Regions from separate parts of the Dorea sp. 210702-DFI.3.17 genome, predicted to be linked through region 2. Evidence: riboswitches for the same ligand, from Rfam matches in the RefSeq annotation. Region 2 holds a riboswitch; the other holds the start of a gene.

Region 1 (11,532 bases), on a different contig from region 2:
GCGTCTTATCCATTCATGTTCTCAAACAAGATTGTCTTTGCCGGAGCGCTGGCAAGTGCAACTGTAGGTGGAGCAATCGTAGGACTGTTCAATGTAAAAGGAACCGCTTATGTGCCGGCAGTGCTTGCTCCGTTTATGGCAAATGAAGGAAAAGGCCCGGCATTTGCAGTGGCTATGATTGCTGCAATGGGATGTGCATTTGCAATCACGATGGTGGCAAATGTGCTGGAGAGAAAAAAGAGTGAAAAAATTCCAGTGAAAAAAGTTTGAAAAAATTGAAAAAACTTGTTGACAACCCGGGGGATCTACGCTATAATAGATTTTGCTGTGAGGGACACAAGAGAAACGGAACACAGTAATGTGCGCGTAGCTCAGCTGGATAGAGCGTCTGGCTACGGACCAGAAGGTCGGGAGTTCGAATCTTCTCGCGCACGTTGAATTTAAGGCATATCCGAAAGGATGTGCTTTTTTTCTATGATAAGAAATTGCCTTTTTCTAAGATAAAAGTAGACAAAACATATTTGATAACTGTATAATAAACATAATATTTTCAACTAATAAATTTCTTTATCGGGATAAAAAGGAGAATGATTTATACATAGAAGAAATTTATTAAGCATGAAGAATGAGTGAGGTAGGGTATGAAAAAAATATTTAGCAGTCTTCCAGTGAAATTATTGATTGGTATTGTTATTGGAATTATCTTTGGACAGATTTTCCCGGAAAATGTAATGAGCGTTGTTGTCCCATTAAAGAATATTCTGGGACAGGTCATTAACTTTGTAGTACCGTTAATTGTCATCGGATTTATTGCACCGTCTATTACAAAGCTTGGAAATAATGCGTCACGTATGCTTGGAGTTGCACTTATGGTTGCATATACGTCGTCCGTACTGGCAGCACTTCTTTCTATGGGAGCTGGATATGCAATTATTCCGAATCTTCCGGTTGTGTCAGAGATTGAAGGCTTAAAAGAATTGCCGGAAGATGTTTTTGGTCTGACTATTCCGCAGATTATGAATGTCATGAGTGCTCTTGCATTTTCCATTTTAATCGGACTTGCGGCAATCTGGACAAAAGCAAAGACGATCATTACTATTTTAGATGAGTTCCAAAATATTGTACTTGCAATTGTGTCAAAGATTATTATTCCAATTCTTCCAGTGTTTATTGCATTTACATTCACTTGTTTATCATATGATGGAACTATTACAAAGCAGCTTCCGGTATTTGTCAGTGCGGTCGTAATCGTTATGATCGGACATTATATCTGGCTGACAGTGCTGTATGTTGTAGCAGGAGTCTATTCTGGAAAGAATCCAATTGAAGTCGTAAAGCATTATGGACCGGCTTATATTACAGCAGTTGGAACGATGTCTTCTGCCGCAACACTTGCAGTTGCGCTTCGGTGTGCGAGAAAATCTAAAGTTTTAAGAGAAGATATGGTGGATTTTGGTGTACCGTTGTTTGCAAATATCCATCTGTGCGGATCCGTATTGACGGAAGTGTTTTTCTGTATGATCGTGTCCAAGGTATTATATGGTACATTACCAGATATTCAGACATTGGTACTGTTCTGCGTCCTGCTTGCGATTTTCGCCATTGGAGCCCCTGGAGTTCCAGGAGGAACGGTAATGGCATCATTGGGACTCATTACAGGCGTTCTTGGATTTGGCGATGACGGTACAGCATTGATGCTTGCAATCTTCGCACTTCAGGATAGCTTCGGAACAGCCTGCAATGTAACAGGAGACGGAGCGTTGACATTATTCCTGACCGGTTATGCCGAAAAACATGGAATAGAAAAGCAGAACATATCTGTGGAATTATAGATTGTTGAGGCATTCTTGAATTTTAGAAAATGAAAACATATCAATGGTATGAGAATAAGAAAATGGAGAGTGGAACAAAACCACTCTCCATTTCTATATGCAAAGAAACTAAAAACTAATTTAAATATGTAACAAGATCATCCTGTCTCTTAGCAGCCTCGCGCTCTTCATCAGGATATCCCATTCCTACCATTCCGACAACCTGCATGTCTTTGTCAATTCCAAGACCTTCCAGGTAATCAGCAACTTCTGCTTTGTCTCCACAGTATTTTAACTGGTTGATCCAGCATGCACCAAGTCCAAGTGAGTGTGCTGCAAGAAGCATATTTTCAATCGCGCATGAGCAGTCGCTGACTCCGTTGACAGCTTCTTTCTCACATGCAACAAGTACAATTGTCTTTGCTCCGTACAATGTGTAAGCAGGGTTCTCCATTCCCTTTGCTACAACATCCTGAAGACTCTTGATAGAATCTGCATTCTGCATTACATAGAATCGGTATGTCTGTAAGTTCTTGCCGCTTGGAGCGTAAGTTCCTGCTTTGACAATCTCATCTACGAGATCCTTTGGAACGTCCTGCTCTTTGAATTTACGAATAGATCTTCGAGTATAAATGTTATTCAATACTTCGTTCATGATTACCTCTCCTTTTAAAATAATTAACCTTTTTATCTAAAGTACAGTATAATATTAAAAACAAGAAAAATCATTGTCTATTTTAGATAAAAATACGAAAAATAATTTGTAAATATAGACAAAATGGGTAGATATGTACATTGTTAAGAAATGAACAAAATGTTATACTAGTAATATTAAGGATTGAAGAAGTGCATAGCACAAAAAAATCCGTGGGTAGCGAAAAAATGAATCATGCATCAGTCCGCAAAGGCGCGGGGGAGGAAGAGAAAATGTCAGATTTGAAATTTACTTGTACTGGTTGTCGCAATGGCTGTGTGATTACAGTCTGTTATAATGAGGAAGGTTATCCAGATGTGAAAGGCAATGGCTGTATGCGCGGCGTATTGTATGCAAATGACAAAGTAAGAGCAATGGATGAGAAAGAGACGGACAAGTAAGATGTTAAAATCATATGTTGCATTTGACATAGAGACGACTGGACTTAGCCCGGAGCACAATGAGATTATTGAGATTGGTGCATTGAAAGTACGGGAAGGAAAAGTTGTTGACCGTTTTATTCGTTTTATTGAACCGGAGGCCGGGATACCTCCGATGATTACGCAACTGACCGGAATTACAAATGATATGGTAGAAGGAGCAGGGAACTGCGGCGAAGTATTGCCGGAGTTCCTTGAATTCTGCGAACAGGATACGCTGATCGGACATAATGTGCAGTTCGACTTCAGCTTTGTGAAGACAAAAGCAAAAGAACTTGGTTACACTTATGATCATATGGGAATTGATACACTTAAGATTGCCAAAGTTGTTCACGCAGACCTTCCATCCAGAAAGCTTGGCGCACTCTGCGAATACTATCATATCGAAAATGTGGCGGCGCACCGGGCATATCATGATGCTCTGGCAACCGCAAAACTGTATCAGTCTATGGCGCATTTTTATGAGGAAAAGGAACCGAAGGTTTTTAAACCACAGCCCTTGGCATATAAGGTGAAGAAAAAAGAACCGATAACCGCAAAACAGATCGCATTTCTCACAAGGCTTATGCAACAGAAGAATATTTCTATAGAAATGGACATACATACACTGACAAAGAGTGAGGCTTCCAGAGAAATCGACCGGATTTTATCCCGGCCGTAATGGAAGTGAGAAACCAATATGGAATACAGTCTGACAGGCTGATGTATTGACAGTAATTATCAGATGTGTTAGATTGTAAAAGTAATAGTTAAAGATACAAAAGAATAAAAAATGTGTGAGGTGTCAGTCAGAGAAAGATATTATAAAAAGTTATTTATCTGGCTGATGAAAAGGGAAACAGGTGTGAATCCTGTACGAACTCGTCACCGTATTTTGCGAGCTTTGAATCCTACATGCCACTGGGAGACCGGGAAGGCTGATTTTAGAGCGCCTGAGCAATAAGCCGGGATACCTGCCTTTCACAGTACAGGAACATATTTGTTCAGGCCACGAGGAACTGGCAGTACGAAATACATAGAAAGGCTATTTGACGGAAGGAAGATAATTTCGTCAATAGTTTGTTTTGCGTACTCTCTGTTCATTTTTTAATGGCAGGGATTTTTTATTATATGAATTTCTATGTAATAAGAAACCTCCGGAAAAATTATTTTGTATCTTAGAAAAAAATGGAGGATGGAAAGATGAAGAAAAAATTGGTAGTCGTATTACTTACTGCAGCTATGAGTATGTCTCTGCTTGCAGGATGTGGAGGAAATTCAGGAAGTTCTGACGCAAAGAGTGATGCAAAGACAGAGGATACGAAGGAGGACAGCGATCAGGTGGCAGCAGACAAGGTGGCAAAACTGATTGATGATATCTATGTTCAGGAGAGAACTGACAAGACAGATGAACAGTGCAAAGAAGCTAAGGAAGCCTGGGACGCATTAACAGATGCCCAAAAAGAATTAGTAGAAGGTGAAAACGCAGATCCTGATTACTTCGGAAGAGATACAGGTGACGCTTCGAAAGATGATCCGTTAAATCAGGACGAGATTGGTGAGAATGAACTTCTTGTTGTAAGTTTTGGTACATCATTCAATGACAGCCGTACAAAAGATATCGGTGGAATTGAGAAAGCACTTCAGGCTGCTAATCCAGACTGGTCAGTAAGAAGAGCATTTACAGCTCAGATCATCATCAATCACGTACAGGCCCGTGATGATGAGAAGATCGACAACATGGAGCAGGCGCTGGAGCGTGCAGTAGACAATGGAGTTAAAAACCTTGTTGTTCAGCCGACACATCTGATGCATGGCGCAGAGTATGATGAGTTATCAGAGACAGTGGAAAAATATAAAGATAAATTTGAATCTGTAAAGATTGCTGAGCCTCTTCTCGGCGAAGTTGGAGCAGATGCAACAGTTATCAATGCAGACAAAGAAGCAGTTGCAAAAGCAATCACAGACGAAGCAGTTAAGACAGCAAACTATGACAGCATTGATGCAGCAGCCGAAGATGGAACCGCATTTGTATTCATGGGACATGGAACTTCACACGTTGCAAATGTAAGTTATGATCAGATGCAGACACAGATTGAGCAGCTTGGATATAAGAATGTATTTATCGGAACTGTAGAAGGTGAGCCGGAAGATACAGAGTGTCAGGCAGTCATTGAGAAAATCAAAGAGGCCGGATATAAGAAAGTAATCCTTCGTCCACTGATGGTTGTTGCAGGAGATCATGCGAACAATGATATGGCAGGAGACGATGATGATTCATGGAAGAGCCAGTTTGAAGCGTCAAAAGCATTTGACAGTGTAGAATCACAGATTGCAGGTCTTGGAGAGATTGATGCAATTCAGCAGATTTATGTAGCACATACAAAAGCTGCAATTGAAGCTAAATAGTTGACAGGTCAGATTTTCAGAGTACAATTATAAAGAAAAATAATTAGAAAAGAGAGAATGGACATGTTAAAAAAGAAATTATTAGTTTTATTACTTTCCGCCAGTATGGCAATGACAATGCTTGCCGGATGCGGAAGTAATACGGATAAGAAAGATGACACAAAAACAGAAGCTTCCAAAGATGATGCGTCAGAAGCAAAGACTGACAGCAAAGATGCGAAGGAGCCTGAGCTGGAAGATGGAACTTATAAGGTAGATTTTAATACAGACAGCGGTATGTTCCACGAGAATCCGGACTATAATGACGGAAAAGCAACGCTGACTGTTAAAGATGGTAAGATGACAGTACATATTACATTGAATTCTAAAAATATCGTACAGTTATTCTTAGGCTCAGCAGAAGATGCACAGAAAGACGGGGCAGATCTGATTGATCCGTCAGAGACAACAGAGATTACTTATTCTGATGGTTCCGCGCCAAAGGAAGTATATTCCTTTGACGTACCGGTACCGACACTGGACGATGAATTTGATCTGGCATTGATTGGAACAAAGGGTAAATGGTATGACCATAAAGTCAGTGTGTCCAATCCGGAATTGGTACAGTAATAATCTTTATTTTGTAACAAAATGTGAAATGAATAGTATGTAATTGGAAACCTCTATCATGCAATAAAAAGAAAGCGTGATAGAGGTTTCTGTATTTTATCAGAACTTTATATGAAAAATTATCGTAATGCAACTGGAAAATGCATCCTTTTCCCAGGGTGTAATTTTCCTTCTTTTTATCCAAAGACAATGAAGAAGCTTGTGAAACTTCTGAAAGAACACGGAATCGGAGTTGCCTATGACTGTTGTGGAAAGCCGATTGCGGAGCTTGGACTGGAAGCTGATGAAAAGAGAATTATACAGCGTATTAATGATGAGTTTGAAAAAAGAGGCGTGGAAGAGGTTATCATGCTTTGCCCGAACTGTTATACATTTTTGAAACCCTATTTGAAGGTTAAAGTGACAGACATTTATGCAAAACTTGAAGAACTAGGAATCGGTGAGAAGAATCTGGAGTCCGGCAAAGTATTTTTGCCTTGTCTGGATCGTGAGAAAAGAGAGATTCTTGCATCAGCAGAGCGATTCGTGAAGGGAAATCTGGAATCGGTAAAAGGAGTACAGTGCTGTTGTCGGAGCAATGATCGTTCTTGGATTAAAATATGGACACTGCGAAGTGAAGCATATGGGGCAGAAGGATATTATGAATGCAAAACGTGCAGAATTTTTACAGAAATTCCAGGAAAAATATGCTGTCTGTAATTGTAAAGGGCTGTTAAAGCATGATATTTCCAAGCCGGAAGAGATGCAGAAGATTCTGGATGAAGGATTGTATTCAATTTGCAAGAGAACAACAAGTGCAGACCATTGATATTACAGGGGGAGTGCCAGAGATGAATCCGGAATATGAACATTTGATTGAATTTTATGCCAGACAGAAAGTAGAAATTGTATGTTCCCTGCCTTATTATAGGGCAGATCAGATGGATCGAGTACGGGGAACCGGTACATTTGACGGGGCAATACAAGTATTACAGAAATTAAATACACTTGGCTATGGAAAGAATCCTGAGTTGGTGTTGAACATGGTGTACAATCCGGCGGGAGCCTTTTTCCCACCGGATCAGACCGCTATGGAACTAGAGTATAAAGAGCATTTGGAAGCAGATTTTGGAATTGTGTTCAATGCCCTGTATACACTTTACAACAATCCAATGGGACGATTTGGAGCATTTCTCCGAAGATCCGGGAATCTTTCAGGGTATATGAAGAAGTTGTATGATGCTTTCAACCCGGCAACGGTGGAAGCTTTGATGTGTCGTTTTCAGATTTCGGTAGATTATGATGGAAAGCTGTATGACTGTGATTTTAACCTGGCAGCAGGGCTTCCGATCTTTTCGAAGGAGACCATAGCTGATTGGATAGGAAAACCTTACACAGCCCGGAAAATCCGGATGGATAAACACTGTTATGCCTGTACAGCAGGAGCCGGTTCAAGCTGAGGCGGCGCAACAGACTAAGCAGGCTGCTTAAAAAAGAAAAATTATGAATAAAAAGAGGAAAATGCAACAAAATGTTTCTTGCATTTTTCTCTTTTTTCGCGTATGATAATAATCACTCTAATTTATCTGAGAAAACTTCTGCCAGGTCGAAGAGAATCAGAATTTGTCACAATTTGAAATCACACCGATAATTTCAAAAAAGTAATACAGATGGGAGGAATGCGGATGGGCGAAAGGGAAGCTTACGAGGTGCTTCGCCTGATCGAACATAATCAAAAATGTTATATCAGCTCTGATTATGTAGAAGGAAAGTCACTTATTCAGTGGTTGAAATATCACCCGAACCTTACAAAAAAACAATTATTTTTATGGATCCGTGATCTTGCAGATCAACTGGAGTGCATACATAAGTGCCGGGGAAACCCTTGTTACCAGTATGTGAATCCGTACAGCGTGATCGTCACGGAGGATATGACACTACATTTTCTTGATATGAGTGTGGAATCCAATGAAAAAATGCTGGTTCAGATGAATCGAAGAAGTGTGAGGGAGAACTTTCTTCCACCTGAAGTCAATTATTATCAGGCTGCTAGCATTGAATTAGATATATACGGACTAGGCAGGACAATTCAGTACCTGTTGTCAGTAACAGACCCGATCCCGGAATTAACCAGACGGGAGACGGTAAAGTTTCAAAAAATAATATCCAGATGCCTGGATGGGCATTCAAAACGGGCATTTAAGCAGATGTCCGAAATTCAAAAAGAAATTCCAAATGTAACAGAGAAGAAAAGTAAAGATAGACGAATATGGACGAAAAAAAGAACGGTTATGGCAATGATAAGTATTTGTGTATTCGTAGCCGCAGTAAGTGTCCGGGTCATTCAGAAAAAAGGAGATGAGAAGAACACAGAACTTAAGATGGAAAGTTCAGACGGTTTAAATATGTCAGAAGTTTCAGAGCGCGAAGCATTCGTAGAAGCGCAGAGATCCATGGGATTGTTGTATTTTCTGGAGCTGGAAGATTACGAAAAAAGTATTCAGGCGTTTGAAGATGCCAGGGAAGATCAGATGTCGGAAAATCTGGCTGTATTAGTGCGGTATGTGGCTGGGATAGAAGATAAAGAGAGCAGCAATGAGAAAAAGGAATATGCAAATGAAAAGAAAATAGAGAACATATTCAGGAAAATCGAGGAGTGGATGCCGGACGATTCAAGGCTGGATTATGAGCGCTGTCTGATTCGGGGCTATGCAGTGGAGGAATCGGAAGAACATGCAAAAGCAATCTTAAGAATTGGTAAGAAAATTCTGGATGAGAAGCCAGAGGAGAGACTGGTAAAAGAATGTACTTCTTATATGGCTTCTGCGGCTGAAACGGCAAGAGACTGGGATATGGCTTTGGAAATGTATACAGATATGCTTGAGTGGGAAGAGGAGTCGAAGAAAGAAGATATTTATCAGAAGCTTGTGAAAATACAGGGAGAAAAAGGCTTAAAAGATCAGGCACTTGAAATATGCAGGAAAGGAGCGGAAGAATTAAAAGATTCAAAGCAGCTTAGAATTCTTTATATGCGTATGCAGTGTTCAGATTCAGATATTTCCAGAGAAATTTGTGCACAGACAGTAAAAGAGTATTTGAATCAGATCCCGGAAATTAAGGAAGAAACAGAATTTCAAAAATTGGCACAGGAATACGGAATAGTCATGGAAGGAGAAAATGTATGGGTAGGAAGATAAGAACCGGAGCGTTATTGATATTAGTCCTGGTAATGATTTATACACAGCAGGCAGTTATTTATGCGCAGAATGAGGCAGAAAAAAACATGAAAAAGACAACAGAATCGGAAAATTCAAATGGAACTAATGGAGAAGACAAGGAACCAGAGAAGCCAGGAGGGGAAGAAGGGGATAAAGAACCAGAGAAGCCAGGAGGGGAAGAAGGGGATAAGGAACAAGAGAAGCCAGGAGGGAAAGATGAAGACAAAGACAAGGAACCGGAGCAGCCCGAGATTAAGAGATATGAGCTGGAAATCTCCAAGGCTGATGGAAAGAATGGATATTATCTATCAAAGCCGTCCGTTATGATCACACATAATGGCGCCTATGGAACAACTGTGTACGAATTAAAACATGGGGAAGATACTTTGTTACAGGGGAGAATAAAATACATAGTATCACAAGAAGCAGAAGAGCAGAAAACCAAGATTTCTCTTGAGGGTGAAGTATTTGAGGAAGGAAAAAATATTTTACATGTCTTTATGGAAGATGAAGAAGGCAATGTGATTCCGGAATATGATGAGACAATAGAAATACTGATAGATACACAAAGTCCGACAGTGACCTTGGAGGCGCCGGAAGGATTTTCTACCTGGTATCAGAAGGAAGCGTGGATTCGTGTGGTATCAGAAGATGGTGCATGGGGAAGCCAGGTTGATACGGTTACATGTTATGTTGGGAATAAAATTATTGGAAAATCAAAGGAGAATCAGTCAGAGTTTTTAATCACACAGACTTCAAAAAGTGGAGAAGGTGTGCCGGTAACAGTGACTGTCACAGATCAGGCAGGTAATAAAACGGAGAAAACGCAGAAGTTATACATTGACAGTCTGGCACCGACAGTAAGTTTAACAGGGGCAGCCGATTATCTGATTACCAGTCAGCCCGTGACGATAGAATACCAGGCAACTGATGAAAATAAATTAGAAAGCTGTCGGGCAGTGATTGATTATGAAAAACCGGAAGGAGAGAAAAAAACGGAGGTCATAGATTCGGAAGAAAAGTGGAGTTTAGAGAACGGATCCGCAAGTCTTGTAAAGACATTTCAGGAAGATGGAATCTATAAAACCAGTGTACAGGCTGTGGATAAGGCAAAACAGAAGTCAGAACATTTCCTGCAATTTATGATTGATACTAAGAATCCAGTGATAAAGATGGTGGACGAACTGCAGGGGAAGTATCTGAAAAAGTTTTCATGGGATTATCCGGTGGATGTATTTATCAAGGACTTTACGACATTTGTCCATCAGATCCAGATGGACGGAAGGTTATATCCGATTGGGACAGAGATTGATACGGAGGGGCGTCATACATTACAGGTAAATGCCATAGATGCCGCAGGAAATGAAGCGGTGGCAAGAGCGGAATTCGTAATAGATCACACACCTCCGAAGATTCAGTTTTATCAGGTGGAGGAAGGGGCACAGTATGAAGGAATCCTGAACTTTCAAGTAGATTCCAGAAAAAAAGAAGACTGGATAGAAGAAGTGTTGATTAATGGAAAAAGGCAGACATTAAAAAAAGAAGACGGGAAGTATACATTTCAGATTACAAATCCAGGCGAATATGAAGTAAGCGTGACAGCAGCGGATCTGGCAGGGAATGAAGCAGAAGAAAATATATCATTTGAAATCGTTCCAGAGAAGACGATATTGGAAAAGGCGGCAGCGCCAATTCAAAAAATATTATCTGGAAAGACAGAAAAGGAGCAGAAAAATCGGCAAGGAGAAAAAGAAAACCGTCATTTTGCCACGTTGAAATGGATTGTGATTGGAAGTATAATAACAATACTATTAATAATAATCGGTGTGGTATTGTGTAGACGCAAAAAAGACAGTGCGAAAGAGGAACAGGCAGACGAAGAATAATATATAAAGGTTCATAAAAGGGAGGATGCCGGGTAACCGCTAAGCGGCACCCGGCACGTATTATGAAAAAGTTTATTCAAAATGTATTACTGAACTTCTGTTATTGATGATTTTATTATATGTAAGAGTTGTGGAGAAACAATGTTAAAGAGATGAAAGAATTTTAAAATAAACATGAACAAACTATGAACGTAAGGAAGTTTATTATTTCTTAATAAAATTCACAGAATTGTTAGCACTCGATGAAAAAGAGTGCTGATTTTCTATTGACTTTTAAAAAGCAAGGGATTATCATAGATTTAATCGGGGAGATTTCAAGATTTTGTATTTGCTTACTTATGAGTAAGTTCATGTAGGTTTCGATTTTATCCCTGGCATCAAAAACACAAATGATTAAATCAGCTTAAAATATCAGAAACAGGAGTGATTAGAATGGAAGCAAAAAAAGGTAGTCTTTCAATCAGCAGTGAAAACATTTTCCCAATTATTAAAAAATGGGTATATTCT
Region 2 (11,532 bases):
CGGTTCCGCTCAGTGTCAGCACTGCACTCATCTTTCCGTTCTTGACGGTCAGTTTACAATCTATTACATTGAACATGGATGAACTGGAAGTTACATTATTCACTTTATAAATTCCGTCTGCAGGAACTACTATTCCCGGGTCTGGATCCGGATCTGGTGTCGGGTCTGGATCTGGTGTCGGAAGTTCTCCTGTCTTCTCAAGAATTCCATTAATAAATGCTCTTGAATCTTTTGTTGACCACTGACCTGTCTTTGCTGAACGTACGGAATAACTAAATTCTTTTCCAAGTTCTGATACAGGCATTGTAAATGTAAAACTCTTATATCCACTTGCAATGTCCGAGCGGTCTTGTGGAACAATCGCGTTTGCTTCCTTTACTTCGTCAGAATCCACCGTATTACCGATATATAATCTGTCATATAGACCAGCCTGTGTCACCCAAGTAACAGTAGCCTGATCTCCACTTATAGAAACACTACTTTCTCTCTCAAAATTCAAACTATATGAATTTGTAGTCGGATAAGCCGAACCATATAAATTGTATACACCTTCTGCAGTTGTATTAACTCTGTTCTCCAGATTCGGAATGTTTATGAACAAATCTCTTGCCCAGGTAAACCACTTTTCATTTCCAGGTGTAATTGCAATGTTCATTCCCTGTTTTTCAGCCTGTATATCAAATGTGAAGGTTGTTACATTTTTTTCTAAATCATAAGTTCCTTTATAAACCGGTGTCTTATCCGTATCTGCCTGTACTCCAAGATAAATTTTTGTCCACTTGTTTCCTTTCACATCTAACGTCATACGAATATTCTCTCCGCGCAATACTGCTTTCGAAGAAACAATTACAAAATCATTAAATGTACTTCCTGTACCTCCGGCAATCACCTTCACTTCATCAGTAGCAGTTGGAAAACTTTCAATTCCCTCATATGGAATATAAATCCAAAGATCCTGTTTACTATACCAAGTTCCATCCACTTTTCCTAATGTAACCGGGAGAACCTTTCCGCTGTATGATACCGGCACCTGAAATGTGAATGTATATCCTCCATCTGCCAACTCAGTTCCTTTTACAACTGAATTTTTGATTATATCTTCTTTTTCTCCCAGATATAATTTATCAAAAGATACATTCTTGGTCGAAATTGTAATCTCTAAATTATCTCCATCTTCCTGAACTTTTGACTTATTCACCACAAACATCTTAAATGCACTGCCATCAGCCTTGACAACCTGAACCTTGCTGCCCGTTACAGTCGGCGCAGATGGATTTTCCACTTTTGCAACATCAGAAGTTACAGTTGTTCCATTAGAATCAGATATGATACAACGATATTGTCCGATTTTATCTATTGCCATCTGAAATGTGTATATATTTGTCTTTGCGCTGATTCCATCACAGTCTGTCCAGCTTGTCCCATCTGCACTATATTGCCACTGATAATTTAATTTAACACTCTCATCACCATTCACCACAACATTAAGGGATACTTGTGTATTATTCTTCGCAATTACATCTTTTGGCTGTGATTGAATTACAACCTCTGTCTGCTTTTTAAATACATCTAAAGCAGGTATTTTTAATGCAAGGGAATTATTTGTGCTAAATGTTCCATCTTTTTTCTTTCTCGGAACAAAATGCACTTCTCCTCCCGCCATGGAGTTCGGAACTTCAAATGTAAATTTTTCCAGATTTTTTACACTATCTACTTCTCCCATAACCAATGGAGTTTTTTCTGCATCATCTTTTCGCCCGATATAAATTGCGTCATATGTAAAGTTTCCACTGCTTGCTGGTTTCACCCAGATAGATACTTGAATCTTATCTCCTATAATCTTTGCTTCTGACTCGGCAATCTTAATCATCGAATATGTCTGTCCAGGCTTTTCAATATCATCACTGGCATAAATAGCCTGAATATCGTTTTTAGTTATATATGCATTGTCTTCTGTACTATTGTTGCCGGAATTTTCACCATCACCATTTCCCTCTTCATCTGTTTTTTGTTCTGGAGACGGTGGCTGAGAATTAATCACAGGTTCTTTAGGATTTGGAATACTCATCCAGAGATAATTATCACTCCAGGTACCGTTATCAGAACGTCCAACAGCTATCGGAATCCAACTGTTCGCTTTTGATAATGGTACACTTATAGAAAATTCACAAGTACTTCCTGTGTTATTTCCTACTATATAATTATTTTTTTCTGTATCAGTTACCGATCCTAAATACAACCAGTCAAAAACTTTTTTAGTTCCTGTGTGAAATGAAACCTTAACCTGATCATCTTTCACTTCCATTTTGTCAACAACAACCGGGAACATTCCATACTCGCTCCCATCATTTTTCAATACCTTTACGTCGTCAATATCTACTGTCGGCTGAACCGGTGTCTCTGTCACCTTCGTTTCCGCCTCTGTCATCTGTGAGCCCTGAGATATCTCCGTTTCCGGATTACCTGCCTCAGTTTCCAGCACACCGGCATTATCTTCCGGCTGTTCAGATGTTATATCCTCTTCTGTTTTTAATTCTTCTTTACTCTCCTCTTTAACAGCTGTACTTTCTTCCTGTGCATGACCAGTATCGCTTGATACTTCTTCTGTTTCCTGTTGCACAATACCCTTCGCATCCTGATCTTCTGCATATACGTTCGCATAAGACAAAGGTGTTGCCACCATAGACGCAACCAGCACTCCGGCTAAAAAGCCTGCACTTTTTCTCTTCATCTTTTCCTCTCCTTATTCCGTTTTTCTTTGTAATTTGGGAATTATTAAGAATTATTTACACGAAAATAAAAATCCTCTACTTTTAAAAGTAAAAGATTTCCTGTTCCTTATATATTTCGGCACAATCAATTACTCGTGATCTGGAATTTCTATTTCCCGTACCAACGGTCGGCAGGTTTCCTGACTTGTAAATCTTACATAGAATCTCCTTCCCAGTCTCCCAGTGGATGTCTAACACAACCTCAGATTCTGTGCTAACACATGATCTATGTATTCACTCACAGTGACGAGTTCGTACAGGTCTCGCACCTGTTTCCCTTTTACCTGTCTTCTAAAAACAGCACCGAACGTTCTTCATAATTTTCCATAACAAATATAACATTTAGACTTGAGAAAGTCAATGAAACCGGGGTTTTATTACAATTCATTATACTTCAGTGGCATACTTAAAAAGCTTCCACAGGATTTCTCCCATAGAAGCTTCTTTTTTCAATTTATACGCCAAATTCCTCATACAATTTCTTACGATATTCCAAATCCTCCAACGCCTTAATACTATCTTCCTGACGATTCTGCTTTGAAAGCTTCATTAATAAATTGGCAAGCCGTTCTTCCCCTATACGTTCTCCTTCTTTTCTTCCTTCTTTTCTTCCTTCCTCTCTTCCTCGTATTCTCCCTTCTCTTAAGCCTCGCTCTGTTGCCTCTTCTCTTACCAGTCTTTCTCTTTCTTCCATCTTCATATACTCGACCTCCACACTTGTACTTGTTTTTATCTCCTGTATACTCTCATGCAGACGGCGAAGTCTTTCATCACATTCCTCTGGAAGTCCATGTTCATTACTCTCAGTAATATAATGAAGAAAATCCACTAATTCTTTCGATACTTCATCTTCATTTTCCCCTTTTGTACTGAGAAATAATTTTGTAACCTCATCTCCAAGTAATAAATCTGGCTGTTCCTTGCAGCGACTCTCAAACGTATAGCAATACTTCTTCATTCCATATGGATCATAGTCACAAATTACAATAATAAACAGCGGTTTTAGCTTATCAAAACCTTTTTCACCGCTTTTCAACATTGGTGCGTCCATCAATGCCTGATAGAATCTGGTTCATTTTGGAATATTTCCTTCCTTCCGATTCTGCATCTCTACATCAAAAACGCGACCATCTTCAGATTCTGCGACAAAATCCATTCGGATTCCACGTTTTCCCGGAATATTGTGAATAACCTTCTGACCTTCTTTCCACTTGAGGCTTTTTAATCGCAAACCAGTAGATAATTCGATAATTGTCTTGCAATTTTCCAGTTCCGCGGTTGCCACATCAAATAGAAAATCGTCCGTGAGATTCATCTCCTTTAATGGCTTCCATCTGTCTTCCTGCATGATTAAGTTTTCGGTTCTCTCCATACACTTTTCTCCTTGTATTATACCATTTATAGTTATTTTTTCAAACATGGAATATCGGACGAATCTGTCCGTATGATCAGAGCAGAACTGCTCTTAAATTAACTTGATCTTTTTCGAATGTTTGAAGTGGGTATATCATAACATATTCAACATCTTCTATACAATCAATTATTACTTAAACTTTTCTTAAATCTGTAGAACTTTTTATAAATGTAATTTTTACATGCCGTTTTGTTTCATTAGATATACAGATGTAAATAGATTTATAAATTCGTCCGATTTATCAAGAAAGGACAGCCATGTGTTTTTTCACATCGGCTGTCCTTTTGACATTTCATAAATATGCTGTTAAACAAAAGCCACTGACTACAATAGCTTTACTTCTTTAAAAATCCCATGATTCAGCTGATAGCCAACATTCTTAATACACATCTGTCCGGCAAAATGTGCTTTTCCAATCATATGAATGCAGGCCTGTGCATATCCGATTGGCTCTTCTAACTGATGATCCACAAACTTCGCTTTTCCTGTTCCAATAAGAGCGAGTGTCGTTTTCGGGCAGAGCAGAATCATAGTCTTATCATCGGCAAGCTGCTCTACTTTCTTCAAGAATGGGTACGTAAAATTCACCGTAACAGCTTCCATCATCTTCGGTCCCAGAATATTCACTCCGCCAGAAGAATCTGCATAGCTGATCAAATCTCCCCCGTACTCTTTCACCAGTTCCATATATTTCAAAATCTGATCTCCCAGTTTCCAGAAGACCTTTTCCATCACTTCCGGTTTTTTTCGCATTCCCTTGAACACATATCTTGCATCGATCAGCACATTGAGAATTGTAAATGGTCCTGCCACTTCGAATACAACATGTTCTCCTTCTTCACGAAGTTTTTTACATGCAAGAAGAGTCTCTTGAATTCGTCCTTTCGTGAAATCCATGTCCGGCAGATTTAATATTTCTTCTACATCTGTACAGACATATCCTCCAGCTCTCGGACCTGCAATCTCATTTCCAAGATTTATAATTCCTCCCATAGCCTCTGCCTCTAATGTATGGCAAAATGGGAGTTCACATATAACTGCTTTATCTTTCTCTTTCAACATTTTTGAAAGAGTCACCATTGTATCACAATGTGTATATGCATCTGGAAATGTTAGTCCCAGTCCTTCTGTCACTTCTGAACGAATTCCTGCTGAATTATCATATGTACAATTAAAATCTTTTATATCTCCCATATTTTTAACATTACCTCTTCGCATAACCAAGATTGGATTCCCTCGCTTTATCCGGGTACTTCCTATCTCATTCATTTCTTCAATTTTTAGTGGACTTCCGGAAACATAAGGCAATCGGCAAATAATCTCTCATAGCCTTCTGTTGCACCAAGTTCCATATAATCCATATGATGAGCCAGTTCTTCCATCTCTCGCTTCACCTGACCGGATAAGAGCGCCATATAAGCTCCGGTCTTGGAAGAGTTACCGACATAGACAAGTTTATCTTTCACTTCTGCCGGAAGAATTCCTGTTCCAATAAGGCTGTCTGCCGGAAGATGTGCTCCAAATTGTCCTGCAATCATAACCTTGTCAAGCTCACTCATCTCTTTTCCTGCCTTCTTAAGAAGTGCATAGAAGCCAGACAGAATAGCTCCTTTTGCAAGCTGTACCTGTCGGACATCTCCCTGAGTGATCTTAAGGTCTTCCGTCATCTTGAACTGACGTTTGATACCATCCATCTCAATCATTGGGTAACGATAATCTGTCTCTTCCAGATTCTTCAACTTGATAAATGCGCCGTCTTTTCTTACCAGTCCGGTTCTTACCAGTTCTTTTACCACTGCCAGGATACCACTTCCACAGACACCGATTGGATCAGCATTGCCGATAATTTTCAGCTTCACGCCATCTTCCTTAATTTCAACATCTTCAATAGCTCCTTCTGCCGCACGCATACCTGAGCTGATGTTCATACCTTCCAGTGCCGGACCTGCGGCACAGGAACAGGAGAGCAGTCTTCCATGATCTGAAAATACAATCTCTCCATTCGTTCCAATATCAATAAACAAGACATTTTCATCTGCCTTATGAAGCTCACAGACATAAGCTCCTGCCACAATATCTGCTCCGATATAAGATGATACTGATGGCAGACAATAAAGTCTTGCCCCCCTGGATGCATGAATACCAATCTCCTCTGCTTCAATATCCTTTGCCTTTACAAACATTGGTGCATACGGTGATTTTCCAATGGACAGTGCATCTACACCAAGAAGCATATGCATCATCGTGCAGTTCGCTCCTACAGAGACCTCGTAAATCTGTTCTTTCTTCACTCCGGTCTGGCCACAGACATCCGCAATCATCTCATTGATAGAAGCAACGATTGCTTCCTTAAGTGCCTGTACCCCCTCCTTGGGATGCTCCATCTCATAAGTAATGCGAGTCAGGACATCCAGTCCAAAATGCTTCTGTGCATTGATCATAGAGGAATCTGCCAGTTCTTTTCCGGTCAGCATATCAATCAGTGCTGTAACAACGGTTGTTGTTCCGATATCTATTGCGATTCCATACATAGAATCTGTAGTATCTCCCTCTTCCAAATCCATCAGCACTTTTTTGCCATCTTTTTCACAGTGGATAACTGCCGTGTAACTTCCTTCTTTGAAACAGAATCCACGCAATACAGAAAATGGAAATTCCACATCCGAAAGCTGTTCTTTGATCTGATCTTCAAATGGTGTCTGGTCTGTCAAAAGCGGCTTATGTATATTCACGACCTGTTTGACAATATCCAGGTCTTTTTCGAATTTTGGCACATATCCTTTTGATAGAACTTCATGCTTGCGCTCTTTCTGCATCAGCTCTACTTCCAGATCACACTGTGGATGAACCATACAGGAAAGACGCACACCACTTTTTACTTCTTCTGGTTTTAAGAAACGTAATTCTGTAGAAGATACTTCCCCTACTTCTCCTGATACAATGCGTACTTTACACTTTCCGCATACTCCTTTTCCATTACACGGATTATCAATAAATATGTTCTGCGCCAGCAAGATTTCTAGAAGGCTTGCTCCCGGTTCATAATCGTATTCCTTGCCAGACTGAACGATACGTAATTTATACATTAGCTGCTTCCTCCATAATTCCATGACGGATTGCCTGGATATTGGTCAGTGGTGACTTCGTTCCAAGTCCGCATGCCGGAGAAATGATATTGGAACCGTCTTTCCAACATTTTACTGCAAGCTGCTCTACCTTCTCAGGCTGTCCAAACTCCAGCGTCCACGTACTGACATTTCCCATCAGGGCGTGCTTTTTTAAATGTTCGCGTGCCTCACGCATAGATACACAAGAATCGAAACTAAGTACGTCAGAATGTATCAGCTCTGCCTGCGGATATACATTTTTCATCTGTCCGCAAATATGCATGATTTTTCCCATGGTTTCTTTCTGAAGAGCATCCCAGATCATATTATTATATTTGACTGTATACTCCTCAAAAAGCTTCGGTCCCAAAATCTCTCCCGTTCCACTTGGATCGGAAATGGCAATGATATCTGCACCGGCATCAATCTGTGCTCTTGCAAACTTTATAATCTCATCAGTCACAAACTGCATGTAACGGTGTGCTTCTTCTTTTTTCTTGCGAAGCTCTTTATAAAAAATAACCGGCTCCATAACGGAACTTGCTGTGCTGACCGGTCCCGTAATATTTCCGATAATCGGCACATCTAAGTTTCTGGATTTTAGAATACGGATTGCATCCAGTACAACCTTTGCTCTTCCTTCCTCCATACTCATCGGTGTAATGGTCTCCCACTCTGTGACCGAATTGATCGCATATCCCGTTACATGCGGCTCATAAATTTTGCTGCCCATAGTCACCTGAGCCCCCATAGCTTCTGCCTCAATCGTCATGCAGAATGGAACACCTACATTTTCAAAGCAGCCTTTTTCATAATTAGCTTCTGCCAAATCTGCCATCATTCTGGCATTCAGATGTGCCTCCGGCCAACTTACATTTGTCTCATCCATCAGATCTGTCGTTATCATATTCATCATTCCACCGGGACAGATACATGGCGGTCTGTCCGTCGGCTCCTGATGCATAGCTTTCATAATTCGTTCTTTTGCATCCATAAATCCCCAGCTCCTTTTTCGAATTCTTATTCAGATTCTTTTATATTTAGCCTGGCCTATACCTTTTCAGACCGTTTCCAGTACAGCTTTTGTCTTTTCTATCTAGGCAATTCCTGTCAGCTCTTTCGCAACTTTTACAGCTTCAACCGCATTCACAGAGTATCCCTCTGCTCCGATATCGTCCGCAAATTTTTTGGAAATCGGGCTTCCTCCGACCATAACTTTGAACCGGTCACGGATTCCCTGGTCTTTTAATTTCTCTATAACTGTCTGCATTCCACCCATAGTTGTCGTCATCAATGTAGACATACAGATCAAATCTGCATCTACCTCTTTTGCCTTCTCAATAAACTGGTCAAGCGGAACATCTCGTCCAAGATCATACATCTCGAATCCTGCTGTCTCCATCATAATCTTTACCAGGTTTTTACCGATGTCATGAGTATCTCCTTCCACAACACCAATAACTGCTTTTTTCTTTGTCTGATCATCTGTATTTTCCAGATGCGGACGAAGTACATCCAGTCCCGCATACATTGCATCAGAGCAAAGGAGTACATCTGTTACAAAATACTCTTCTGCATCGTAAAGCTCACTGGCCTTGTTCATACCATCTACAAGACCTTCCATGATTCCATCAAACGCCGGATATCCGGCCTCAATATATTCTTTCGCAACGTCTACGACTTCCTCATCTTCCATTTCTACTACACACTCTGATAATTTTGCTAATAATTCTTCTTTAGATGCCATACTATAAATCCTCCATAATCTATATTTTTATTAAAAAATACCTCATAGCCCGCAAGCTGTTTTCTCCTGACATTCCCATCTGTTGACGTATTTTATCTTGATACATTTTAACATTAATTACACGTATCTTCAAATTGAGTACTTCAATATATTCGTACAGACATTTATCCTTTCTATATGTCATCCATCAGATAACGAATCGCCCAGGCCGGCACTTCCGGAATCTTATCCAAAACTTCACTATCATATATAAATGCCACTGGATACTCTGGTTTTTTTCTCGGATAAACACCCATTCCATCTGTAAAATACAGCATTCCATTCAAGTTCGTAAGTTCTCCGTTTTTTCGAAGTTCTTCTATATACTCAAATGCCGGTCTGAAATCAGTTCCTCCCCGGCCATAAAGTGTCAAGTCTTCCATCACCTGCTCCAGTTCTTTCTCTGATGTAATCTTCACATCCTTCTGAACCAACGCATCACACTGGATCAGATGAAAATTCACCCTGTCTTCGCTTTCCTGCCCACTTTTTAATATCTGGTACGTTTTTTCCAGAAATCTCCGAAGTTTTTCTTCCTCCACTGACCCTGAAGTATCAATCACAGTCACAAATGTTTTCACCACCCGGACATCCTTGTACTCCAACGGCTCGATCAGTGGCATATTTCCATACAGTTGCATTCCATAAGTATAGAAATTATAATCAAATTCCTCATCATTGATCTTCATATGTTCCCCAAGCCTGGTGAACTTTCTTAAGAATGCACTGTAATCCTGCTTCTTTCTGTTCGCAAGCTTTAAATTCACCAAAAAATCACCGGTTTCACCACTCCGGCTTCTCATAAATGTCTCAAGTTCCACCTGAATCTTTTTCGCAACCTGCTTCCACAGCTCTTCCAATTTTTGATTCAAGAACATGACTTCCCGGTTCTGACTCACCTGCCCCGATTTCACCTGGATTACATCATTCCTGTTTTTTGTTTCGGGATACCAGAAGCTATGGTCATCCCGACGGAAAATTTTCTCCAGCCGGTCTATTTCTGACTCTTTTGTCTTTTTCAGATATCCATAAATCTTTTCCGCATTCATAAGTCCCACATTTTTTCGGATGCGGTCAAGTTCCCGCTTTTCATCTGTCCCGGCACTAATGTCTGCAAAGTCCATTTTCCAACTTTCGATGATATATTCTGTTGCCATATCGCATGCAAGATCCCATTTTCTTTGCTCAATCTTTGGATTTACAAAGAAGTGTCTGAATATTCCATGCACGACTAAATGCATATACATTCTGCTGACGAAACCTTTCTCTTTCTGATATACTCTCAGTACGTATTCTGGATTATAGTAAAGATTTTTCCCATCTGTTCCCATGCCATATGAACGATTACACATACATTTAGAGGGACTCTCCGTCAACATCCGAATTGCCGGTTCCAGAAACCTCATATTGACCAACATTCTCTGTCTACTAAAGTTCAGAACTTCTGAAGCCACTTTTATTATTTCCACACACATAAATATTACACCTGATCAAGCCCCAAATTTTTAATCTGATCCATAATATCTTTCTGTCTCTCGTAGAACATCAAATTCTTATTATGTTTAAAATACTCACGACATCCATACTGACTGATAAATCTGGCCGTATATTCATTCTCCGTAAGTTCTGTCACAAGTACAAGAATCTCCTGTCCTTCTTCAAACACATCTTCGCAAAAGTAAAATGAGTTGGACAGACACCCCGATGCTTTTCTTGTCTGCTCTTGAAAGCTTTCTGTCAGCTGGGCAAAATAATCTCTGAGAATTACAAAATCTCTTTCATCCGGAGTCCGTATACCTGCTTTTTTCCGGCATTCTTCCAGATAGACAAGCACACGGTCATCTTCCCACACCTGGGCACGGGATAAATTACCGGCACGTTTTTTCTGTTTTTCTTGTTCCATTAAACATTCTTTTTGTTGTTCGATACAAGAAACAAGGTCTCGGCCTTTTTCCACATCTGCTTTTATCTTTTTCAGGCAATCCCCAAATACAAACAATGCATTTTGCATCTCCATTGTCTCTTTAACAGTATCCGTAATTCCATCCATCAAAAGACCAAGGAACGAAATCCGCTCATCAAAAGATGCTTTCATTGCCCTCTGTCTTACTTGCTCTGATGGAATGCCGAATAAGATACGGTCCACCTGATAATCATTTTTATATTTTTTGAACAGATCATAATAAATTGCAAAGTCACGGGCAATCTGCTCGTCCTGCACGTACTGGCTGATCAGATTCAGATCCACAGGCAGATTCTTCTTTTCACTCAGGCACATGATCTGACTTAAATCTTCCCAGCCTCTTGCTGTCACAAAATGCTTTCCATCCACAGTATTTTTCACGGAATAAAATGCATCTTTCTTCAGATCCAGATAAGTCAGGATTGCCGGGTGCATCCCCTGCTCATAAGCATATGTTTTCCAGACACTATAATCAGGCTCTACATCCATTC

The links. A riboswitch is a leader RNA that binds a small molecule or an ion and turns the genes downstream of it on or off. The one in region 2 is predicted to bind cobalamin.
Region 1: linked by a shared signal. The riboswitch ahead of LI149_RS08940 (sirohydrochlorin cobaltochelatase) and the one ahead of LI149_RS05165 (hypothetical protein) in region 2 are both predicted to bind cobalamin.

What each region holds. Positions count from the first base shown of each region.
Region 1 covers NZ_JAJCNB010000015.1:26,393-37,924, forward strand. The annotation lists gene LI149_RS08910 (hypothetical protein) at 1-270, shown strand, start outside; tRNA gene LI149_RS08915 (tRNA-Arg) at 361-434, shown strand; gene LI149_RS08920 (dicarboxylate/amino acid:cation symporter) at 642-1,832, shown strand; gene LI149_RS08925 (nitroreductase) at 1,948-2,466, opposite strand; gene LI149_RS08930 (hypothetical protein) at 2,739-2,906, shown strand; gene LI149_RS08935 (PolC-type DNA polymerase III) at 2,908-3,606, shown strand; cobalamin riboswitch at 3,708-3,921, shown strand; gene LI149_RS08940 (sirohydrochlorin cobaltochelatase) at 4,128-5,333, shown strand; gene LI149_RS08945 (hypothetical protein) at 5,397-5,942, shown strand; gene LI149_RS08950 (heterodisulfide reductase-related iron-sulfur binding cluster) at 6,054-6,641, shown strand; gene LI149_RS15715 (hypothetical protein) at 6,565-6,750, shown strand; partial or broken gene LI149_RS08960 (DUF3641 domain-containing protein) at 6,701-7,381, shown strand; gene LI149_RS08965 (hypothetical protein) at 7,607-9,118, shown strand; gene LI149_RS08970 (hypothetical protein) at 9,103-11,025, shown strand; gene htpG (molecular chaperone HtpG) at 11,458-11,532, shown strand, end outside.
Region 2 covers NZ_JAJCNB010000005.1:23,632-35,163, reverse strand. The annotation lists gene LI149_RS05165 (hypothetical protein) at 1-2,731, opposite strand, end outside; cobalamin riboswitch at 2,884-3,094, opposite strand; gene LI149_RS05160 (hypothetical protein) at 3,226-3,822, opposite strand; gene LI149_RS05155 (Rpn family recombination-promoting nuclease/putative transposase) at 3,844-4,143, opposite strand; gene LI149_RS05150 (uroporphyrinogen decarboxylase family protein) at 4,510-5,379, opposite strand; gene LI149_RS05145 (ASKHA domain-containing protein) at 5,466-7,271, opposite strand; gene LI149_RS05140 (uroporphyrinogen decarboxylase family protein) at 7,264-8,286, opposite strand; gene LI149_RS05135 (corrinoid protein) at 8,389-9,039, opposite strand; gene LI149_RS05130 (VWA-like domain-containing protein) at 9,213-10,430, opposite strand; gene LI149_RS05125 (ATP-binding protein) at 10,559-11,532, opposite strand, start outside.